Regions from separate parts of the Dactylosporangium sp. CA-092794 genome, predicted to be linked through region 2. Evidence: riboswitches for the same ligand, from Rfam matches in the RefSeq annotation. Region 2 holds a riboswitch; the other holds the start of a gene.
The links. A riboswitch is a leader RNA that binds a small molecule or an ion and turns the genes downstream of it on or off. The one in region 2 is predicted to bind cobalamin.
Positions count from the first base shown of each region.

Region 1: linked by a shared signal. The riboswitch ahead of metE (5-methyltetrahydropteroyltriglutamate--homocysteine S-methyltransferase) and the one ahead of bluB (5,6-dimethylbenzimidazole synthase) in region 2 are both predicted to bind cobalamin.

Region 1 is NZ_CP192044.1:3,012,467-3,015,776, reverse strand. It holds gene metE (5-methyltetrahydropteroyltriglutamate--homocysteine S-methyltransferase) at 1-1,886, opposite strand, end outside; cobalamin riboswitch at 1,985-2,196, opposite strand; gene ACQPXD_RS13055 (ribonucleotide-diphosphate reductase subunit beta) at 2,337-3,310, opposite strand, start outside.
Region 2 is NZ_CP192044.1:6,226,312-6,229,621, reverse strand. It holds gene ACQPXD_RS26275 (GntR family transcriptional regulator) at 1-28, opposite strand, end outside; cobalamin riboswitch at 676-862, shown strand; gene bluB (5,6-dimethylbenzimidazole synthase) at 913-1,533, shown strand; gene ACQPXD_RS26265 (acetamidase/formamidase family protein) at 1,582-2,589, opposite strand; gene ACQPXD_RS26260 (APC family permease) at 2,598-3,310, opposite strand, start outside.

The DNA of each region.
Region 1 (3,310 bases), 3.2 Mb from region 2:
TGGGTGTCGTCGGCGACGCCGCTGGTGGCCAGCCGGAACGCGCCGACCGCCCAGTCCAGGTACACCTTCTGGGCTGCCGTGCGCAGCGGCAGCGTCTCCCGCAGGGCCGGTTCGTCGACCTGGATGACCGGGATCCCGGCCGCCTCCAGGTCGCGGCACTCGTCGCGCAGGGCGAGGGCGACCTGGTCGGCGGTGTCGGCGAGGGGCTGGTCGGTGCGCACGAACGACCAGGCCAGGATGGTGACCGGGCCGGTGAGCATGCCCTTGACCGGTTTGGCGGTCAGCGACTGCGCGTAGGTGGACCACTCGACCGTCATCGGCCGGGGCCGGGCCACGTCGCCGTGGATGATCGGCGGGCGCACGCAGCGGGAGCCATAGGACTGCACCCAGCCGTGCTCGGTGGCGGCGAACCCGTCGAGTTGCTCGCCGAAGTACTGGACCATGTCGTTGCGCTCGGGCTCGCCGTGCACCAGCACGTCCAGGCCGAGTTCCTCCTGCAGCCGGATGACGTGCTCCACCTCGGCGCGCATCCGCTCGACGTAACCGGCCTGGTCGAGGCTCCCGGCGCGCAGCGCGGCGCGGGCCTGGCGCAGCTCGGCGGTCTGCGGGAACGAGCCGATCGTGGTGGTCGGCAGCTCCGGCAGGCCGAGCCGTTGCTGCTGGGCGGCGGCCCGGGCCGCGTAGCCGGTGCGCTGCCGGTCCTGCGGGGTGAGGCCGGCCAGGCGGGCCCGGACCTGGTCGTTGCGCCAGGCGGCCGGGGCGGGCGGGAGCGGCGCGGGCAGGTCGGCGATGCGGTCGCGGACGGCCCGGCCGAGCAGGATCACCTCGTCGACCTTCTGCCGGGCGAACGCGAGCCGCTCGGCCAGCCGCGGGTCGAGCCCGGTCTCCGCGGCCAGGTCGACCGGCACGTGCAGCAGGGAGCAGGAGGTGGACACGGCGACGTGGTCGGCGAGCTCGGCGACCCGGCCACCGAGCGCGGCGGCGGCGCGCAGATCGGTGCGCCAGATGTTGTGCCCGTCGACCAGCCCGGCCACGATCGTCTTGCCGGCCAGGGACCTGGCGGCGGCGAGCCGGTCCAGGTTGCCGGGCCCGGCGACCAGGTCCAGGCCGATCGCCTCGACCGGGGTGGCCAGCAGCGCGGGCAGGGCGTCGCCGAGCTCGCCGAAGTAGGTCGCGACGAAGAGCTTCGGCCGGTCGGTCAGCTCGCCGAGGCGGGTGTACGCCCGGCGCAGCCCGTCGATCTCCTCCGGCGTGCGATCGGCGGCGTAGGCCGGCTCGTCCAGCTGCACCCAGGCCACGCCCGAGACGGCCAGCACGGCGAGGATCTGCGCGTACACCTCGACCAGGTCGTCGAGCCGGGCGAACGGGTCCTCCCCTTTCGCCAGCAGCAGGAACGTGGCCGGGCCGACCAGCACCGGCCGGGTGGCGATGCCCAAGGCACTCGCCTCGGCGACCTCGCCCAGCGCCTTGACCGGGTTGGCGGCGAAGACGGTGTCCGGGCCGATCTCCGGCACCAGGTAGTGGTAGTTGGTGTCGAACCACTTCGTCAGTTCCAGGGCCGGTTCGGCGTCCACGCCGCGGGCCATCGCGAAGTACGTGTCGAGCTCGGACAGGCCGAGCCGGGCGAACCGGGCCGGGATCGCGCCGACCGCGACGGCGGTGTCGAGGACGTGGTCGTAGTAGGAGAACGTGTTGGACGGGATCGCGCCCAGCCCGGCGTCGCGCAGCGTCTGCCACACCCCGGCCCGCAACCCGGCGGTGGTCCGCGCCAGCGCGCCGGCGTCGACCTTGCCGGCCCAGTACGCCTCGACGGCCTGTTTGAGCTCCCGGTTCCCGCCGATGCGCGGATAGCCCAGGACGGTGCTCTGCCCGAATGCAGTGCTCACCAAAAGGGTCCTTCCCTCGAAGTGCCCGACGACACCCAGGGAGGAAGCACCGGCTTCCGCCCTGACCCTCCCGAGGGGTCGTCGGCGGCGCACACCGGTCGGTGTGCGCGGTGCGGGCAGGTCTTCGGACTCGCGGGCGCGACCCGGAGGTCACCTACTGGCCGTCGCTTCCCAGGTCTTGCGACCCAGTGCTTCGTTGACGGCGGTCGTTCCCACTCACCGCTGCGGGGCAGTCCCGGTCTCGCACCGGGTTCCCTCTTACGACGCCCGGCCCTCGCGGGACAGGCGAACCAGCACTGCCGTTCATCGTAGCGGCCCGGCGGCGCTGTCCACCTGCGGCGCCCGCAGTACGGGATGGCGTGCTCGTCGCCGGCCCGGCCGGCTGTGCCTGTGCGGACGTCGCTGCTGTCCGGCACGGCGGGGCCGGGCCGGACAGCAGCACACCGCCGGTCAGAAGTCGTCGTCGAAGCTGACCGTGCCGGTCACGCCCACCTGGTAGGCCGAGACCCGCCGCTCGAAGAAGTTCGACAGCTCCTGTACGTCCTGCAGTTCCATGAACGCGAACGGATTCTTGCTGCCGTACATCGTCGCGATGCCCAGCAGGGCCAGCCGGCGGTCGGCCACATGCTGCAGATACTCCCGCATGTCGCCCAGCGACATCCCGGACACGCCCTGGCCGAGCAGGTCCTCGGCGAACTGGACCTCGCACTCCACGGCCTCGGCCAGCATCCGCCGGACCTGCTCCTCCATCCGCTCGTCGAACAGTTCCGGCTCCTCCGCGCGGACGGTGTCGACGACGTCGAAGGCGAAGGCCATGTGCATCGACTCGTCGCGGAACACCCAGTTGGTGCCCGAGGCGAGGCCGTGCAGCAGGCCGCGGGAGCGCAGGTAGTAGACGTAGGCGAAGGCGCCGTAGAAGAACAGGCCCTCGATGCACGCGGCGAAGCAGATCAGGTTGAGCAGGAACGCCCGCCGGTCCTCGCGGGTCTTGAGCTCCCGCAACGCGAAGACCGAGTCGATCCACGTGAAGCAGAACTCCGCCTTGCGCCGGATCGACGGGATGTTCTCCACCGCGGCGAACGCGGCGAACCGCTCGGCATCGTCCGGCACGTAGGTGTCGAGCAGATTCAGGTAGAACTGGACGTGGACGGCCTCCTCGAACAGCTGCCGGGACAGGTAGAGCCGGCCTTCCGGGGAGTTCACGTGCTGGTACAGGTTGAGCACGAGATTGTTGGCGACGATGGTGTCGCCGGTGGCGAAGAACGCGACCAGCCGCGACACGAGGTGCCGCTCGGCCGGGGACAGCTTGGGCAGGTCGGCGAGGTCGGAATGCAGGTCGACCTCCTCGACCGTCCACGTGTTCTTGATCGCGTCCTTGAACCGGTCGAAGAACCGCGGGTACCGCATCGGCCGCAGGGTCAGGT
Region 2 (3,310 bases):
AGTCACCGGGAGCGGTAGCACGCGTCACGCTCTGCAGCATCGCACAATGCCGGATCGTTGAACAATCCGGCGCCCTGCCGACTCGCGCCCGGCGCCGGGGCACCCGAACTGCGGCTCACCGCGACCGGCGCCGCCGGCCTGCCGTCGGTTATGTGGCGCCCGGTCTGCGCGTCCCAGCAATCTGGGGCGGGCACGGTCGGCGATCACGTCCCGCCCGTCGGCCGCCGCGCGGTACAGGCGGCGACCGGAAGTCTCCGTGATCATGCGCATCGCGGCATCGACACCAACGGTTTTTCATGATCACGGAGCGCTGATGTACCCCCGTGTACCACAAGTCTCCGGGATCATGGCAAACCCGGTGTGCGGCCACCGCGGGCATCATGATCACGGAGACATACGTCCGGCCCGGCCGCGCGGATCGCAGGTTGCGCCCGGCGGGTGCGACATCCGCACCGGTCCGCCGCGCAGATCGCAGGTTGCGCCCGGCGGGTGCGACAACCGCACCGGTCCGGCGCGCCGGTCGGGGGCGACGCCGATGATCGCCGGTGCACCATCGGTGGCCACCGACGCCCGGCCGGCGACGGCCGCCCGACGTCAACCGGCACGACCAGCGCGCTGGCCTCCTACACCACGCCGGCGGACGTGACCCGGCCGGCTCGGCTAGAGTGTCGCCAGCGAACTGACGCGAGGTGCCCCGGCGACGGGGAGAATCTGGGAAGCCGGTGCGAGTCCGGCACGGGCCCGCCGCGGTGATCGGGGAGCCGCCGCCCACGTCCGACGCGGACAGCCACTGGCCGACCGGCCGGGAAGGCGGGCGGGCCGGCGTCGATCCGAGAGTCCGAAGACCGGCCTCGCGTACCGTGCGCCGCTCCGGCCGGGGCGGCCCGAGGCAGCGGGAGCCTGCCCGTCACCATGAGCAACGACCTGTACGACGTCATCCACCGGCGGCGCGACGTGCGCGCCCAGTTCACCGGTGCGCCGGTGCCCGACGCGGCGCTGGCACGGATCCTCTCCGCCGCGCACGCGGCGCCCAGCGTCGGGCTGTCCCAGCCGTGGGACTTCATCCTCGTTCGGGACCAAACGACCCGGCGGGCGTTCTTCGAGCACGTCCAGCGCGAGCGCGACACGTTCGCGGCGAGCCTCGATCCGGACGCGGCGCGGCGGTTCGCCCGGATCAAGATCGACGGGGTGCTGGAGTCCAGCCTTTCGGTCGTCGTCACCTACGACCCGCGGCGCGGCGGCCCGGCGGTGCTCGGCCGGCACGCGATCGCCGACGCCGGGCTCTATTCGGTCTGCCTGGCGATCCAGAACCTCTGGCTGGCGGCGACGGCCGAGGACCTCGGCATCGGCTGGGTCTCCTTCTACCGCGAGGCGTTCCTCCGCGACCTTTTGCACATCCCGGATACGGTACGTCCGGTCGCATGGCTCTGCCTGGGCCCGGTGACCCACCTCGAAACGGTCCCCGACCTGGAGCGGCACGGCTGGCGCCGGCGCACGCCGCTGGCCGAGGTGGTCCACCGCGACCGCTGGTAACGGCACGCCGCGGCCGTCAGGCAGGGCGGCGGAACGGCGTCGCGGCCGTCAGGCAGGGCGGCGGAACGGCGTCGCGCGGAGGCGGTGGTGCGCGCCGCCCATCGCCTCCGCGCCGCGCAGCAACGCCTTCGGGAACTTGGCGACGACCGTGTAGTTGGTGTCCACCACGTTGGCGACCGGCGTCAGCGCGGCCTGGGACACCAGCTGGTAGGCGTCCAATGTGGACTGGCCGGTGAGCTCGGCCACCCAGCGGACCATTTCGGTGTGCGCGATGCGGAAGGCGTCCTCGAGCGGCCGGGCCGAGCCGGTGGTCATGAGGTACGTGTCGTCCTCCAGCCGCGGCCACGGCGTCGGGACGCCCTTGAGCAGGTCGACCACCGCGACGGTGTCCATCGCGCACTCCACGGCCACGCCGCAGGTCTCCCCCTCGCCCTGCCGGGCGTGCCCGTCGCCGAGGCTGAACAGCGCGCCCTCGACGTTGACGCCCAGGTAGCACGTGGTGCCGGCGCGCATCTCGGGGGTGTCCATGTTGCCGCCCCAGCTGCCGGGGGTCAGCGACGAGCGCACCTCGCTCAGCGGCGGCGCGACGCCGACGGTGCCGTGCATCGGGTCCAGCGGCAGGTCCGCCCGGAAGGCGGAGTCCAGCGCGCTGTAGCGCACGAGCCGCTCGGTGAGGTCGAGCTCGTAGTACCAGGTGCGCTCGGCCAGCGGCTCGTGCAGCATCGCGGTGAGCCCGGTCGCGGTCAGCGAGCCGAAGAACGGTACGGTCGTGCTCACGCCCCAGTCGTACCGTGGTTCGATGCTCAGGAAGTGCACGACCAGCGTGTCGCCGGGCTCGGCGCCCTCGATGTGAAACGGTCCGGTCTGCGGGTTGAGGTAGCGCGGGTCGCACACCTGGCTGGCGAGGTCCGATGTGGACCGGACCCGGCCGCCGAAGCAGTCCCGCGTCCACGTGTACAGCACGGTGCCGGGGGCCAGCGACGCCACCGGGGCCGTGCCGCCGAACGTGTACACGAGTGTCGCCGGGTCGGCCTCGGCGTCCGGGTTCCAGTCCATGGGGCGCGTTACTCCCGTTCCTTGGCTTCGTCGAAGACGTGCCGGCCGATCGCGGCGTAGGTGGCGGGGCTGCGCATCTTCAGCACGAACACCAGCACCAGGCCGACCGCGAACGTGCCGAAGACCAGATACGGGATGGCGTGGAAGAACGGCGAGCCGGCCGCGCCGCCGCCGGCGAACTCGAGGTTGCTGAACAGCAGGTAGACGACGTAGAGCATACCGATGCCGCCGAGGGCCGGGATGATCCCGGTGGTCACGAGGTTGCCCGGGTGGGTCTTCTTGACGTGGAAGTACCAGATGACCGCCACCGACGTGATGGACTGCACGAGCAGGATGGCCATGGTGCCGACCAGGGCGAGCAGACCGTATTGGTAGACGTAGCCGCCGGTGTAGGGGTCGTCGCCCTTGACGGTCAGGAAGTAGAACCCGACGGTGACGACCGCGGTGATGATGCTCTGCACCAGCGAGGCGATGTGCGGCGAGCGGTGCTTGGCGTGGGTGGCGCCAAGGCTGCCGTGCAGCGCCGGGATGTCGCGGCCGAAGGCGAACATGTAGCGCGAGGCGGCGTTGTGGAACGCCAGTGCGCAGGCGAACGAGCCGGAGACGATGAGGAAGAGGTACAGGTACGTCACCCACGACCCGCCGAGGTTCTTCTCGGCGAGCTTGGTGAACATGCCGATCGAGTCATTGGCGGCCAGGTCGACGGCGTCCTTGCGGCCGT